4 regions of the Arthrobacter sp. TmT3-37 genome follow, and region 1 is predicted to be linked to each of the others. Evidence: riboswitches for the same ligand, from Rfam matches in the RefSeq annotation. Region 1 holds a riboswitch; each other region holds the start of a gene.

Region 1 (3,200 bases):
GTCCGCTGGAACAGGAGCTGCGGGTGGTCCGCTCCCAGCCGCGGCAGGCGTGGCATGCCGTGACACGGAGTGGGGAAGGCGGCAGCATCTCCGGAGCCGCGTACTCGTTCTACCCGTCCGGCGTCACGGGCCTGCGACGCCTCGGCGGTGTCCGCAACCTCGAGGTGCTCCCGGACCACCAGCGGCGCGGGCTCGCCACGGCCCTGCTGAGCGCCACGGCGCGGGCCGCACTGCAGGCCGGTGCGGTGGACCTCGCCGTCAACGCCACACCGCAGGGCTACGAGTTCTTCTCGAAGCGGGGCTTCACACTGCTCGGCCGCGGCAGGACCTACGCGCTGCACCTCTGACCGGCTGCGGCCCGACGGTGGACGCATGACAGCCGAGCCGCGTCCCCCCGCCGACGGTGATGTCGGAGGTGCGTGGGCCCGGTCCCGGCGGGACCGCGCCCGGGCGTTCGGGGCGACGGCCGAGGACATCCTCGGGGACCTCCTCGGGGACCGCGAGGCCCCGCGAGGCACTGACGCCGTCGCCGCGGGAAACGGCAGAGGACCGGGGGCTGCCGGCCGCGTTCCTCTGCACTGCCCGTGCTGTGCTGCTACCAGCCGCGCTCGGCGAGGCGGTGCGGCTGCGGGATCTCGTCGACGTTGATGCCGACCATGGCCTCGCCCAGACCGCGCGAGACCTTGGCGATCATGTCCGGATCGTCGTGGAACGTGGTCGCCTGGACGATCGCGTTGGCGCGTTCGGCCGGGTTGCCCGACTTGAAGATGCCGGAGCCGACGAAGACGCCGTCCGCGCCGAGCTGCATCATCATGGCCGCGTCCGCCGGGGTCGCGATGCCGCCGGCGGTGAACAGGACCACGGGGAGTCGACCGGCGGAGGCGACCTCCTTCACCAGCTCGTAGGGCGCCTGGAGTTCCTTCGCGGCGACGTACAGCTCGTCCTCGGCCATGGAGGAGAGGCGGTTCAGCTCCGCGCGGATGGTGCGCATGTGCATCGTAGCGTTCGAGACGTCGCCGGTGCCGGCCTCGCCCTTCGAGCGGATCATCGCAGCGCCCTCGGTGATGCGCCGCAGTGCCTCACCGAGGTTGGTCGCACCGCAGACGAAGGGGACGGTGAACTTCCACTTGTCGATGTGGTTCGCGTAGTCGGCGGGCGTGAGGACCTCGGACTCGTCGATGTAGTCGACCCCGAGGGACTGCAGGACCTGCGCCTCCACGAAGTGGCCGATCCGGGCCTTGGCCATGACCGGGATGGAGACGGCCTCGATGATGCTGTCGATCATGTCGGGATCGCTCATGCGGGACACGCCGCCCTGGGCGCGGATGTCCGCGGGAACCCGTTCGAGCGCCATGACCGCTACCGCACCGGCGTCTTCGGCGATGCGGGCCTGCTCTGCTGTGACGACATCCATGATGACGCCGCCCTTGAGCATTTCGGCCATCCCGCGCTTGACCCGGTTGCCGCCGGTCTGTGCTGTGGTTGCCGAATTGTCTTCAACGGTGGACACGACTTGCCCCTAAAGGTAGATAAAAGCTGACCCTTCATGATACGCCGCCGCAGGACGCCCTTCCGGTCGCGGCCGCCGCCCCGGTCCCGGCCGTTCCCGCGGGCTCCGGACCCCGGCGCGGGACCGCGCACGGCAGCGATCCGGCAGCGATGCGGCAGCGTCACACGGCGTCACGCGGCGGAATGCCGCGTCGTCCTGCTGGAAAGCGGACGATATGCCGCCTACGCTCGGAGCCACAGATCAAGAGTTCCGACGCGAAGCCCTGGCTCGTCGGACGGCAACCCCCTCCGTGGCGGGGTGCCCCAGGTGAAGATCCGGCCCCGTGCATCAGCGCGGGGCAAGCACGGCGCGGACCTCCAGCGGTTCCGCGTCCCGTCGATGGGACATCCATGTCGTACATCTGCCTGCTGCTCTCGGGAGCAGCCCTTCTGATCAACGGACTCGGCCTCCTCGGCCGGGTCCCGCCACGGGACGCGGGATTCCTCAATCTCGCGGTCGGTGTGCTCCAGCTCGTCCTCGCAACGGTCGTCGCAGCGACCGGGGCGCCGGATCCTGCCGCGTTCAGCACGGCGAGCGGGATCTTCCTCTTCGGGCTCACCTACCTGTACGTGGGTCTCGGCTCCGTCGCGGGCCTGGGCTCCGCCGGCGTCGGCTGGTTCTGCGGGCTCGTCGCCGTGCTCGCCGTCGTCTTCGCGGCCACGTCGCTGGACACCGACCCGCTCGGCTCGGTGCTCTGGCTCGCGTGGGCGGTGCTGTGGGGTCTGTTCTTCCTGATCCTCGCCCTCGACGCCGTCCGCCTCGCCCGGGTCACCGGCTGGAGCGCGATCCTGGTCGGAACCGCCAGCACCGTGATCCCCGCCGTCCTCGGCCTCAACGGGGCTTGGCCGGCCGGCGGAGCCTCCGCCGTCGCCGCCGCGGCCGTCATCGGCGCACTGTTCGTCGGCGCCGGCGTCGCCGGTTCCCGTACGGCGAGGGCGGCCGCCCCCCGGGTCGCCGTCCACGCCTGATCTCCTCGCCCCGCTCCCGTCCTGCCACCTCTCCCCCCAGCCCCACTCCCAGCCCCACTCCCAGCCCCACTCCCAGCCCGATCGGAAGGCCCACCATGACCACCCTGACGCACACCCATCCCACCGCGGACGCCGACTACGAACTCCTCGCGGCCCGCTTCCGGCCCCTCTTCGCACGCATCGCGGACGGCGCATCGCGCCGCGAACAGGAGCACGAGCTCCCCCGGAAGGAGATCCGCGCCCTGATCGACGCCGGATTCGGGGCGCTGCGGGTACCGGTCGCCGCCGGCGGGTTCGGCGCCTCGCTCCCGCAGCTGTTCCGCCTCCTCACCGAACTGGCCGCCGCCGATTCGAACATCCCCCAGGCGCTGCGCGCCCACTTCGCGTTCGTCGAGGACCGCCTCGTGTCCGCCGGTCCCCAGCGCGACGTATGGCTCCAGCGCTTCGTGGACGGCGAGATCGTGGGCAACTCCTGGACGGAGGTCGGCACCGTCACCATCGGTGACGTGATCACCAAGGTGAGCCCGGACCCGGGCAGCACCCACGGCGACTTCCGCATCAGCGGCACGAAGTACTACTCGACCGGCAGCATCTTCGCGGACTGGATCGACACGTTCGCCCAGCGGACGGACAACGGTGTCAAGGTCATCGCGGTGGTCAGCACGCACCAGGAGGGCGTCACG
Region 2 (3,200 bases), on a different contig from region 1:
CCGAGCTCGCTGACGGTCGCGCCGTCGCCGTTCTCGATCAGCACCTCGAAGCCGGCCTTCTTCGCCGTCGCCTGGATCTGCGTGACGAGCGCCTGGTGCGCGGTGGGCCACGCGCCGGGCGTGTAGGGGAAGTGCACGGTCAGGCGCTCGCCGTCCTTCACGCGGTAGCCCTCGTCGTCGCGCTCGGTCCAGCCCGCCTCATCGAGCAGGCGGGCCGCCTCGTCGGGATCCGGGTCGTAAACGTGCTCGAAGTCGGGGGAGTAGAAGCCCGTGGTGGAACTCAAGGGGCCGCCGGCCCGGGTGACGGTGCCGAAGTACACGCTGTTGATGCCCGCATCGACGTAGGCGCTGTGCAGGAAGGCCTTGCGCACGTCCACGTCGTCGAACGGTGCCCGGGTGGTGTTGAGGATCAGGTTGGTCGGGTTGCCGGGCCGGTCCTGCAGGATCAGTTCGACGTTCGGGTCCGCCTCGGCCTCGCCGAAGTGCACCGACGGCATGAGGTCGAGGGCGTCCACCTGGCCCGCCCGCAGGAGGCCGTAGCGGGTGGAGTCCTCGGGGACGATGCGCCACTCGATCTTCTCGATGTGCGCCGGCCCCTCGTGCTGCGCATACGGCGGAGCGGAGTTGTAGTCCTCGTTGCGCACCAGGCTGACCTTGGACTGCGGAACGTAGTCGACGATCTTGTACGGCCCGGTACCCACGGGGGCGTTGCAGTTCTCGGCCTGCGGCCGTTTGAGCGCCTCGGGCGATTCGATGCCGAGGAACGGCTGGGCGAGCACCTCGAGGAACGCGGCGTAGGGGCGGTTGAGGGTGACGACGGCGGTGGTCTCGTCCACGACCTCGGTGCCCACGTAGGGCTTGAGGTAGCCGCCGGCCGTGCCGGACTGCGTGTCGGGGTCGATCATGTGGTCGAGGTTGGCCTTAACCGCCTCCGCGGTGAGCTTCGTCCCGTCGGTGAACCAGACGTCGTCGCGCACCGTGAAGGTGTAGCTGAGGCCGTCGTCGGACACGGACCAGTCCGTGGCGAGCCACGGGTGGATGGCCCCTTCGCTGTCCTGGGACACGAGGGAGTCGAGGTAGTTCGCCGCGATGGACGCCTGCGGCATGTCCCCGTTGACGTGGGGGTCGAGGCAGGAGATGTCCTTGCCGGTGGCGAAGACGAAGGTGTCGTCCTCGCTCGCGGCTGCTGATCCTCCGCAGCCGCTCGTGGTGAGCACCAGGCCCGCCGCGACGGCGAGCAGGGCGAGGGTGCGGGGTGGACGGGGAGTGCTGGGGCTTGCTGTTCTCACGCGTGGCTCCTGAATCATCGCCCGATGGAGGGTGATACAGGTCAGCCAGTAGTCGCCCCGGGCGTGCCGGAGCACGGAAGGGCAGACCAACGAAAGCGTGTAGCTTCTCCATCGGTCCTGGCAGTAGCACCGTTCCCCGTTGCTACACGGGGAGGGTTGCTGCGGCGTCGTCGATCCAGGTCTCTCGGCCGCTCGGGATGGTTATGGCTACAGCTAAGCGCACCGGAGGGCGGGGGCGCCAGTGGTGCCCGTCATATTCGGTCACGCGGCGATCCGGGACGGCTTCCCCCGACGCCCGACAGCTGCACCAGGAGTTCTACCTTGCGGCCGAGCGCGAAGCCGCTGAGGTCCGGCAGCCGCACCAGGTACTCGTCCTCGACCAGCAGGTTCAGGAGCCGGTAGGTGGTGGCCTTCGGCAGCCCGAGGTTGCGGCTCACCTCCAGCCCCGTGACCCCGGGTCCGCACCGCGCAACCTCCTCGAGCACCGCGAGGGCGCTCCGCACCGCTTTGGGCTGGCGGGCCCGCAGGCCGACGTCGTCGGGCCGGTCCGTGGTCATGGGGCATCGCCCGCGGCAGTGTTCCGACCACCTCCGAGCACGGCGTCCTGCGTGGGCACGTCGTAGAGCCCGAGAACGGGGTCCGCCGACCGGTGACGGCGGTGCCACAGGAACCAGAGCAGCGCGGTGGCCAGCAGGATGCAGAAGATCCAGCCGCTCGCGCTACGGCCCGCACCCGCGAGGGTGATCCGATAGGCGACGAGTGCACCCGCGAGGGCCACCGAGGTGAGCCCGGCCGCGAGCGCCGGCCGGAGGGTCAGCTCGCCGATGCGCCGCAGGAAGACCGGCGCTGCACAGCACGCCAGCAGATAAGCGGTGACGTAGGCGGTGGCTGCGGTGCCGAGGAGCTTGTTCATCGCCTCGCCCGTTCCGAGGCCGAGCAGGATCAGCATCGCCGGAACGACCGTCACCACGGGCATGGCAGCCAGGACGGCGTGGACGGGCGTCCGGAACCGGAGGTGGGCGTGCCCGAGCCAGGCGGGCAGGACATCCTCCCGGCCCATGGTCAGCAGCACCCGGGCCAGTGCGGTGGCGCACGCGAGCGTGCACGCGAAGAAGGACAGCGCGGCGCCGGCGTCGAGCAGGGGGATCAGCCACGGGAGGCCTGCAGCCCGCATCGCGGGACCGAAGACCTGCGACCCGTCGTCGTCCAGCGGGAGCACGGATTGCAGCAGGACCCGTTGGGCCAGGGCTGCCACGACGTACAGCACACCCCCGCCGGCGGCACTCCAGAGCAGCACTCGGGGAATGGTCCGCAGCGGCCTGCGCGTCTCGGCACCCAGGACGGTGGCGCTCTCGAAGCCCACGAAGGCCATCAGGGCCAGGACGGCGCCCGTCGCCAGGCCGCTGAAGCCCGGGTCCGGCACGGCGGCCCGGACGTCGACGTCGGGCAGGGCCTCGCGTGGGACCGCGAGGAACACGAGGACGATCGGCACCACGAGGACCACGAGCGCCGCTCCTTCGGCCATGAGCATGGCGAGGGAGGACAGGCGGAGACCCCGGATGAGCAGCCACGTGCAGGTCCCGCCGACCGCGAGGATGACGCCGGCCATCACCGGATCGGCGAACTGCGGCCGGCCGAACGACGCGATGAGGTCCGAGGCGTGCAGTGCGAAGCCGATCAGCGCGAACATCGCGATGCAGGCGTAACCGATGATCAGCGAGCAGCCCGTCGCGAGGGCTACCAGGGGTCGCCACGTGCCCGTGCTGCCCAGGGCCTGGGCCACGTAGCTGTACAGCGAGCCGGCAGCTCCCATGCGCCGCGCGTACTGGCCGAGCGTGTAGCCGATCAGCAGGACCAGGACCGTCGCGCAGAGGATCGACGTAACCGCGTGGCGGCCTGCGGCGGCGGTGA
Region 3 (3,200 bases), on a different contig from region 1:
GCTGAACGCGCTGCGGATACATGAGTGCCCATTCGAGGGCGCGCGCCCCGCCCATCGAGCCGCCGAGGACCGAGTGCCACCGGCCGATGCCGAGCCGGTCGGCCAGCAGGGCCTCGGCCCGGACGGAGTCCCGGATGGTGATCAGGGGGAAGCGCGAACCCCACGGCGTCCCGTCGGGCGCGAGGCTGGCCGGCCCCGTCGAGCCGTAGCAGCCTCCCAGCATGTTGATCGACACCACGAAGTACCGGTCGGTGTCCACCGTGCGGCCGGGACCCACGAGCGAATCCCACCAGCCCTCCTCCTCCGAGTCGCCGCGTGCCACGTGCGAGCTGCCGGTCAGGGCATGCTGCACGAGCACGGCGTTCGACCCGTCCCGGTTCAGCCGGCCCCAGGTCTCGAAGGCGAGCTGCACGTCCGGCAGCGTGCCGCCCGTCTCCAGGGCCAGCGGACCGATCGGCGCGATGCGCAGGAGCCCGTCCCCCGGAGGGCGTGCGCCGTCGATCCCGGGGTGCAGCGGAGCAGGAGGGTAGGTCGTCACGAAGGGCTAGGCTCCTTTGGCGGCGCGGAAGCCCGCGTCGAGGTCGGCGAGGATGTCGGTGATGTTCTCGAGGCCCACGGAGAGGCGCACGAGGCCCGGGCGCACTCCGGCGGTCAGCTGCGCCTCCGCCCCCAGCTGGCTGTGGGTCGTGGACGCCGGGTGGATCACGAGCGAGCGCACATCGCCCACGTTCGCGACGTGCGAGTGGAGTTCCAGCCCGTCGACGAAGCGCTTGCCGGCCTCGAGTCCCCCGACGATGTCGAAGCTGACGATCGCGCCCGTGCCGTTGTTCCGCCCGTACTTCCTGCCGCGTTCGTACCAGGGACTCGAGGCGAGGCCCGCATAGGAGACGCGCTCGACGTCGTCGTGCCCCTCGAGCCACTCGGCGACGGCCTGGGCGTTCTGCACGTGGCGCTCCACGCGCAGGCTGAGGGTCTCCAGGCCCTGCGCGATGAGGAAGGCGTTGAACGGCGACACGGACGAGCCGAGGTCGCGCAGCAACTGGACGCGGGCCTTGAGGATGTAGGCGAGGTTCGCGCCGAGGGCGCTGCCGACACCGAGGTCCCGCGCGTAGACGAGTCCGTGGTAGCTCTCGTCCGGGCTGTTGAAGCCCGGGAAGCGCTCGGGGTACTGGGCGAAGTCGAAGTTCCCCGAATCGACGATGACGCCGGCGATGGCATTGCCATGGCCCCCGAGGTACTTCGTCGCGGAGTGCACCACGATGTCGGCGCCCCATTCGATGGGCCGGATCAGGTACGGCGTGGACAGCGTGTTGTCCACGATCAGGGGGATCCCGCTCTCGTGGGCGACGGCGCTGATGCCCTCGATGTTCAGGACGTCCTGCCGTGGGTTGGACACGACTTCCCCGAAGAAGAGCTTGGTGTTCGGCCGGACGGCGTCGCGCCACTGCTCGAGGTCGTCGGGGTCCTCGACGAAGGTCGTCTCGATGCCGAACCTCTTCAGCGTGTGCTTGAAGAGGTTGTACGTGCCGCCGTAGAGGCTCGGGCTCGCCACGATGTGGTCACCCGCCTCGGCGATGTTCAGCACCGCGAAGGTCTCCGCCGCCTGGCCGGAGGCCAGGAGCAGCGCGCCGACGCCGCCCTCGAGGCTCGCGATCCGCGTCTCCACCGCTTCCTGCGTGGGATTGCCGATGCGCGTGTAGATGGGCGCGAGTTCCGTCAGCGAGAACCGGTTCGCGGCGCTCTCGGCACTCGGGAAGACGAATGACGACGTCTGGTAGATGGGCAGCGCACGCGCTCCCGTGGCGGTGTCCGGCACCTGGCCGGCGTGGATCTGGCGTGTCTCGAAGGACCAATCGTCGGACATGGTGCTCCCTGTAGGAAGGGGCTCGGCCGGGTTCCGATGCTCCCGTCGGTGGACGCCGTTCCAGGAGACCGGGCCCGCAGGAGCCCGCGCTTGCACGGCGCCGGTGTGGCGCCGAACCTGGTCTTCACCCGGGGCACCCCACCGCGGTTGGAGGGTTGCCGGCCAGCAAGCCGGGGCTTCGTGCTGGCACTCATGACCTGCATTCATGAAAGCCCATCGGGGCGCATCCGGCAACCCGTGTGACCCTCCGTGAAGGAGCGGCTCACCCCCTTCTGCGGTCGGTCGAACGGGTAAGGCAAGCCTTAGTCGAGACGCAGATCACTTAGTGCCAAAATATCGGCATGCGCCTGGACCACGTCTCTTATGCCTGCGAACCCGATGGACTTGCTGCGACCGCCGACCGGATCTCGGCCAGGCTCGGCATGGAACCGGTGAAGGGCGGTGTGCACCCCCGCTTCGGCACCCGCAACATGATCTTCCCGCTGGTCAACGGCCAGTACCTGGAGGTCGTCGAGGTCCTCAACCACCCCGCGTCGGACAAGGCGCCGTTCGGCCAGGCCGTGCGGGCGCGTTCCGAGGCCGGTGGAGGCTGGATGGGCTGGTGCGTCGCCGTCGACGACCTGGGACCCTTCGAGGAGCGGCTCGGCCGCGGTGCGGTTCCCGGCAACCGCAAGTTCCCGGACGGCCAGGAGCTGACCTGGCAGCAGATCGGCATCAAGGGCCTCATCGCGGATCCGCAGGTGCCCTATCTGCTCCGCTGGGACGAGGGCACCGAGTCCCTGCACCCGTCGAAGGCCCGTCCTGCAACGGTCAAGCTGGACTGCCTCACCATCGCCGGCTCGTCCGAGCGCGTCACGGAATGGCTCGGCACGGAGGTCGAGGAGACGCTCGACGGCGTCCAGGTCCAGTGGATCGCACCCAACGGAACCCCGGGCATCATGTCCGTGACCTTCGAGACCGCCGACGGCCGGATCGAGATCTGACCTCCGCCGCGGACGCAGAAGGGACCGGACATGATGTCCGGTCCCTTCTGCTGTGTCGCTGCTGTGGTGAGGAGTGATCAGGCGTGGGTGTAGGTCAGGCAGTCCGCGGCCTCGGCGCCGGGGCCCACCTTGACGGCCGGGGCGCTGCACAGCAGGTCGTGGTTGTAGCTGCACTCGGATCGCTGGCACGCTCCGACGTGCGCGAGCATCTTGGGCAGTCCGCCGCTGATGGACGTGTCGATGAACGTGGCGCAGGACGCGTGTTCCTCGCTGCCCGACACGGTGATGGCGACGGCCGTGCAGCCGTCGTGGTTGAAGGAGCAGTTGTGGACGCTGCATTCAGAGACACTGGT
Region 4 (3,200 bases), on a different contig from region 1:
ATAGTGGAAGAACCCGTTGTCCTCGGGCACACCGTGATCCTTGCTCGCGCCGAGGTAGGACACCATGACGTACCGTCCGACCGAGGCTTCCTGTGCTGCATCCATCGAGCGGATCGCTGCATCCCGGTCCACGGCGTACGTGGCCTCGGGGCTGCTGCCACCGGCACCAGCAGACCACACGACGGCGTCGTGCCCGCGGAAGACGTCGGCCATCTGCGCCACCGACAGCTCGGACACGTCGGCCACCACGGGCGTGCCGCCCGCCTGCTCGACGTCGGAAGCATGGTCCTGGGTGCGGAAGATCGAACTGACCTGATGGCCCTGGCCCGTGAGGATCTTCGTGAGGTGCAGCGCTACTTTTCCGTGCCCACCGATGATGGCTACGCGTGACATGGGAACTCCTTCTGGTCGTCGGATGTCTTGGTTCCGACGCTAGTCCCCGGTCGTGGGGGCTGGCCACCCATACGAAGGTGTTCAGCCCCCAGCGCACGCCTATTCCCGGCTGCCGCCTGAGATGCCGGGCAGATGCCGGCCCAGCTTGTACTCAGTCGAAGAACGAACCCCGACGGCGCGGTTACGCGGTGCGTCAGGGACGGACGGGCTGAAGGCGGAAGCTCGCGCCGCGGTGCTCCTCAGGCAACCGGTCGCCCTTGCCGAACAGCTTCTGGCGCAGCGTCCCCTCGGCATATTCCGTCGGATACGCTCCGCGCTTCTGCAGCTCCGGGACCACATGCGTGATGACGTCCTCGAAGGATCCGGGTGTGATCGCGTATGCGAGGTTGAATCCGTCCACGTCGGTCTCCTCCACCCACGCCTGGAGCTCGTCGGCGACCTGCTTGCCCGATCCCACGATCCGCGGGCCCAGTCCACCGATTCCCGCCCACTCGGCGATGTCCCGCACGGTCCACGGTGCGCCGTCGTCGTTCACCTTCTGGAAGGTGGCCACAGCGGAGTGGATGGCGTTCGACTTCACGGCGCCAAGAGGTTCGTCGGGGCCGTAGACGGACAGGTCCACACCGAACCAGCCGGAGACGAGCACGAGCGCTCCCTCGTAGCTGACGTACTTCTGGTATTCGGCGTGCTTCGCCTGGGCCTTCTCCTCCGTCTCGTCCGTGATCACGGTGAGCAGCGTGTAGATCCGCACCGAGTAGCGGTCGCGACCCTCGGCCTCGACGGCGTCGCGGATCTTCTTCACCACGTCCTTCAGGATCTCCTTGGTCGGTGCACCCACGAAGACCGCCTCGGCGTTGCCCGCCGCGAAGGCGATCCCTCGCGAGGACGCTCCGGCCTGGAAGATGACGGGGGTGCGCTGCGGCGAGGGCTCGCTGAGGTGGATGCCCGGGACGGTGAAGTAGGTGCCGTCGTGGTTGATGTCGTGCACCTTGGCCGGGTCCGTGAAGACACCGGTTTCGCGGTCACGCACGACGGCGTCGTCCTCCCAGGATCCCTCGAGCAGCTTGTAGAGGACCTCGAGGTATTCATCCGCGTGGTTGTAGCGCTCGTCGTGCTCGAGCTGGTCCTCGTTGCCCATGTTGCGCGCAGCGGAGGGCAGGTAGCCGGTCACCACGTTCCAGCCGACCCTGCCGTTGGTGAGGTGGTCCAGTGTGGAGAGCCTGCGCGCGAACGGATACGGGTGCTCGTAGGCGGTGCCGGCGGTGACGCCGAACCCGAGGTGTTCGGTAACGAGTGCCATGGCGGACACGAGCAGGAACGGATCGTTGACCGGGGTCTGCGTACCCTGCCGCAGGGTCGCTTCGTTGGATCCGCCATAGACGTCGTAGGTGCCCAGGACGTCGGCGATGAAGATGCCGTCGAACAGGCCCTTCTCCAGCGTCTTCGCCAGATCGGCCCAGTAGCGCAGGTCCTTGTAGCGCCACGACTGGTCCTCCGGATGGCGCCAGAGACCGGGTGACTGGTGGCCCACGCAGTTCATGTCGAAGGCGTTGAAGCGGATACGGCGCGGTGATGCGGGCATGGAGGTCCTCACGTCGGGGCACTGCCGTGGGGAAGCGCCATACTTGCCCGGCTGGTGCAGCCCGGGCCGAATCCTCACCTGGGGCACCCCACTACAGCGAGAGGGTTGCCGTCCAACAAACCAGGGTTTTGCGTTGGAACTCTTGATTCTGCTGACGAGCGTAGAGGCCCGCCTGCATCACCGTCCAGACGCACCTGTCACAGAGCGTCACGATCAGCATGCCTTCCCTGGCGCACGGTGGAACCCGGCGCCGGAACCGTGCGTCGTCGTTTCATCAGGGTGGGCCTCGCACAGCCGTCCTCGGTCCCGGATCGCGGTCCCTGGCTCGACGCTCGAAACCCGCGATTCCACGCAGCGCGATGTCAGCGCAGGTAGGACGCCCCGTTGGCATCCACGACGGTGCCGCTGACCCACAGCGGCGCATCGGTGGCGAGCCAGGCCACGGCCTGCGCCACCTCCTCCGCGGCCGCCACGCGATCGAACGGACTCTGGGCACGCACGGCATCTCCCCCGGGGCCGTCGAGCACGGTCCGTCCCATGTCCGTCTCGACGAAGCCGGGCGCCACCGCTGCAGCGAGGATGCCGTGCGGCGCGAGCGCGACGGCGAGGGACTGCGTCATCGAGTGCAGGGCCGCCTTGCTCGCACCGTAGGCCGGCGTGGCGGGCTCACCACGGTAGGCGCCTCGAGATCCGACACTGATGAGCCGTCCGCCGTTCGGCCCCGACTGCCGGTCCAGCAGCCGGCGCGCCACCAGCCAGGCCAGGTTCGCCGGCCCCACCAGATTGACGTCGAGCGTCCGGCGCCATGCTCGCTGCCAGTCCTCGAAGGACACCGTGTCGACAGGATGTGCCTCGAAGATGCCCGCATTGTTCACGAGCACATCGATTCCGCCGAGGTCCCGGGTGGCAGCATCGACGAGCTGCCGGCATGCCTGGGGATCAGCGACGTCCCCGATCGCGACGGCGTGTCCCGTACCCGGCAACGCCTCCCGGACGGCCTCGGCGGCCTGCAGATCGCGACCGGCGTGCACGCATACGCGATGTCCCCTGCCGGCGAGCTCGTGCGCGATCGCCGCACCGATACCGCGACTTGCTCCCGTCACCAGAATGCTCAGTGTCATGAACGAGACGCTACCCGCTGCCTAGGGGCCCGGAACGAGAACCATACCGTGGACGCGCAGCCGACTTCGGGGGTGCACCTTGCTACGCTGACACACCATTGCCC

What was found. Region 1 has a riboswitch for S-adenosylmethionine ahead of ACX80U_RS06270 (AmiS/UreI family transporter). Riboswitches for the same ligand answer to the same signal wherever they lie in the genome.
Region 2: another riboswitch for S-adenosylmethionine. It lies ahead of ACX80U_RS03560 (ABC transporter substrate-binding protein); the one in region 1 lies ahead of ACX80U_RS06270 (AmiS/UreI family transporter).
Region 3: another riboswitch for S-adenosylmethionine. It lies ahead of ACX80U_RS16590 (bifunctional o-acetylhomoserine/o-acetylserine sulfhydrylase); the one in region 1 lies ahead of ACX80U_RS06270 (AmiS/UreI family transporter).
Region 4: another riboswitch for S-adenosylmethionine. It lies ahead of ACX80U_RS03505 (LLM class flavin-dependent oxidoreductase); the one in region 1 lies ahead of ACX80U_RS06270 (AmiS/UreI family transporter).

The regions. Positions count from the first base shown of each region.
Region 1 covers NZ_JBTNDU010000003.1:259,531-262,730, reverse strand. The annotation lists gene ACX80U_RS06280 (GNAT family N-acetyltransferase) at 1-347, shown strand, start outside; gene pdxS (pyridoxal 5'-phosphate synthase lyase subunit PdxS) at 596-1,510, opposite strand; SAM riboswitch class IV at 1,749-1,860, shown strand; gene ACX80U_RS06270 (AmiS/UreI family transporter) at 1,900-2,517, shown strand; gene ACX80U_RS06265 (acyl-CoA dehydrogenase family protein) at 2,613-3,200, shown strand, end outside.
Region 2 covers NZ_JBTNDU010000002.1:155,275-158,474, forward strand. The annotation lists gene ACX80U_RS03560 (ABC transporter substrate-binding protein) at 1-1,289, opposite strand, end outside; SAM riboswitch class I at 1,395-1,493, opposite strand; gene ACX80U_RS03565 (helix-turn-helix domain-containing protein) at 1,541-1,846, opposite strand; gene ACX80U_RS03570 (APC family permease) at 1,843-3,200, opposite strand, start outside.
Region 3 covers NZ_JBTNDU010000017.1:43,470-46,669, reverse strand. The annotation lists gene metX (homoserine O-acetyltransferase MetX) at 1-538, opposite strand, end outside; gene ACX80U_RS16590 (bifunctional o-acetylhomoserine/o-acetylserine sulfhydrylase) at 545-1,864, opposite strand; SAM riboswitch class IV at 1,946-2,062, opposite strand; gene ACX80U_RS16585 (VOC family protein) at 2,206-2,847, shown strand; gene ACX80U_RS16580 (DUF1540 domain-containing protein) at 2,925-3,200, opposite strand, start outside.
Region 4 covers NZ_JBTNDU010000002.1:139,952-143,151, reverse strand. The annotation lists gene ACX80U_RS03510 (SDR family oxidoreductase) at 1-393, opposite strand, end outside; gene ACX80U_RS03505 (LLM class flavin-dependent oxidoreductase) at 587-1,975, opposite strand; SAM riboswitch class IV at 2,010-2,123, opposite strand; gene ACX80U_RS03500 (SDR family NAD(P)-dependent oxidoreductase) at 2,338-3,096, opposite strand.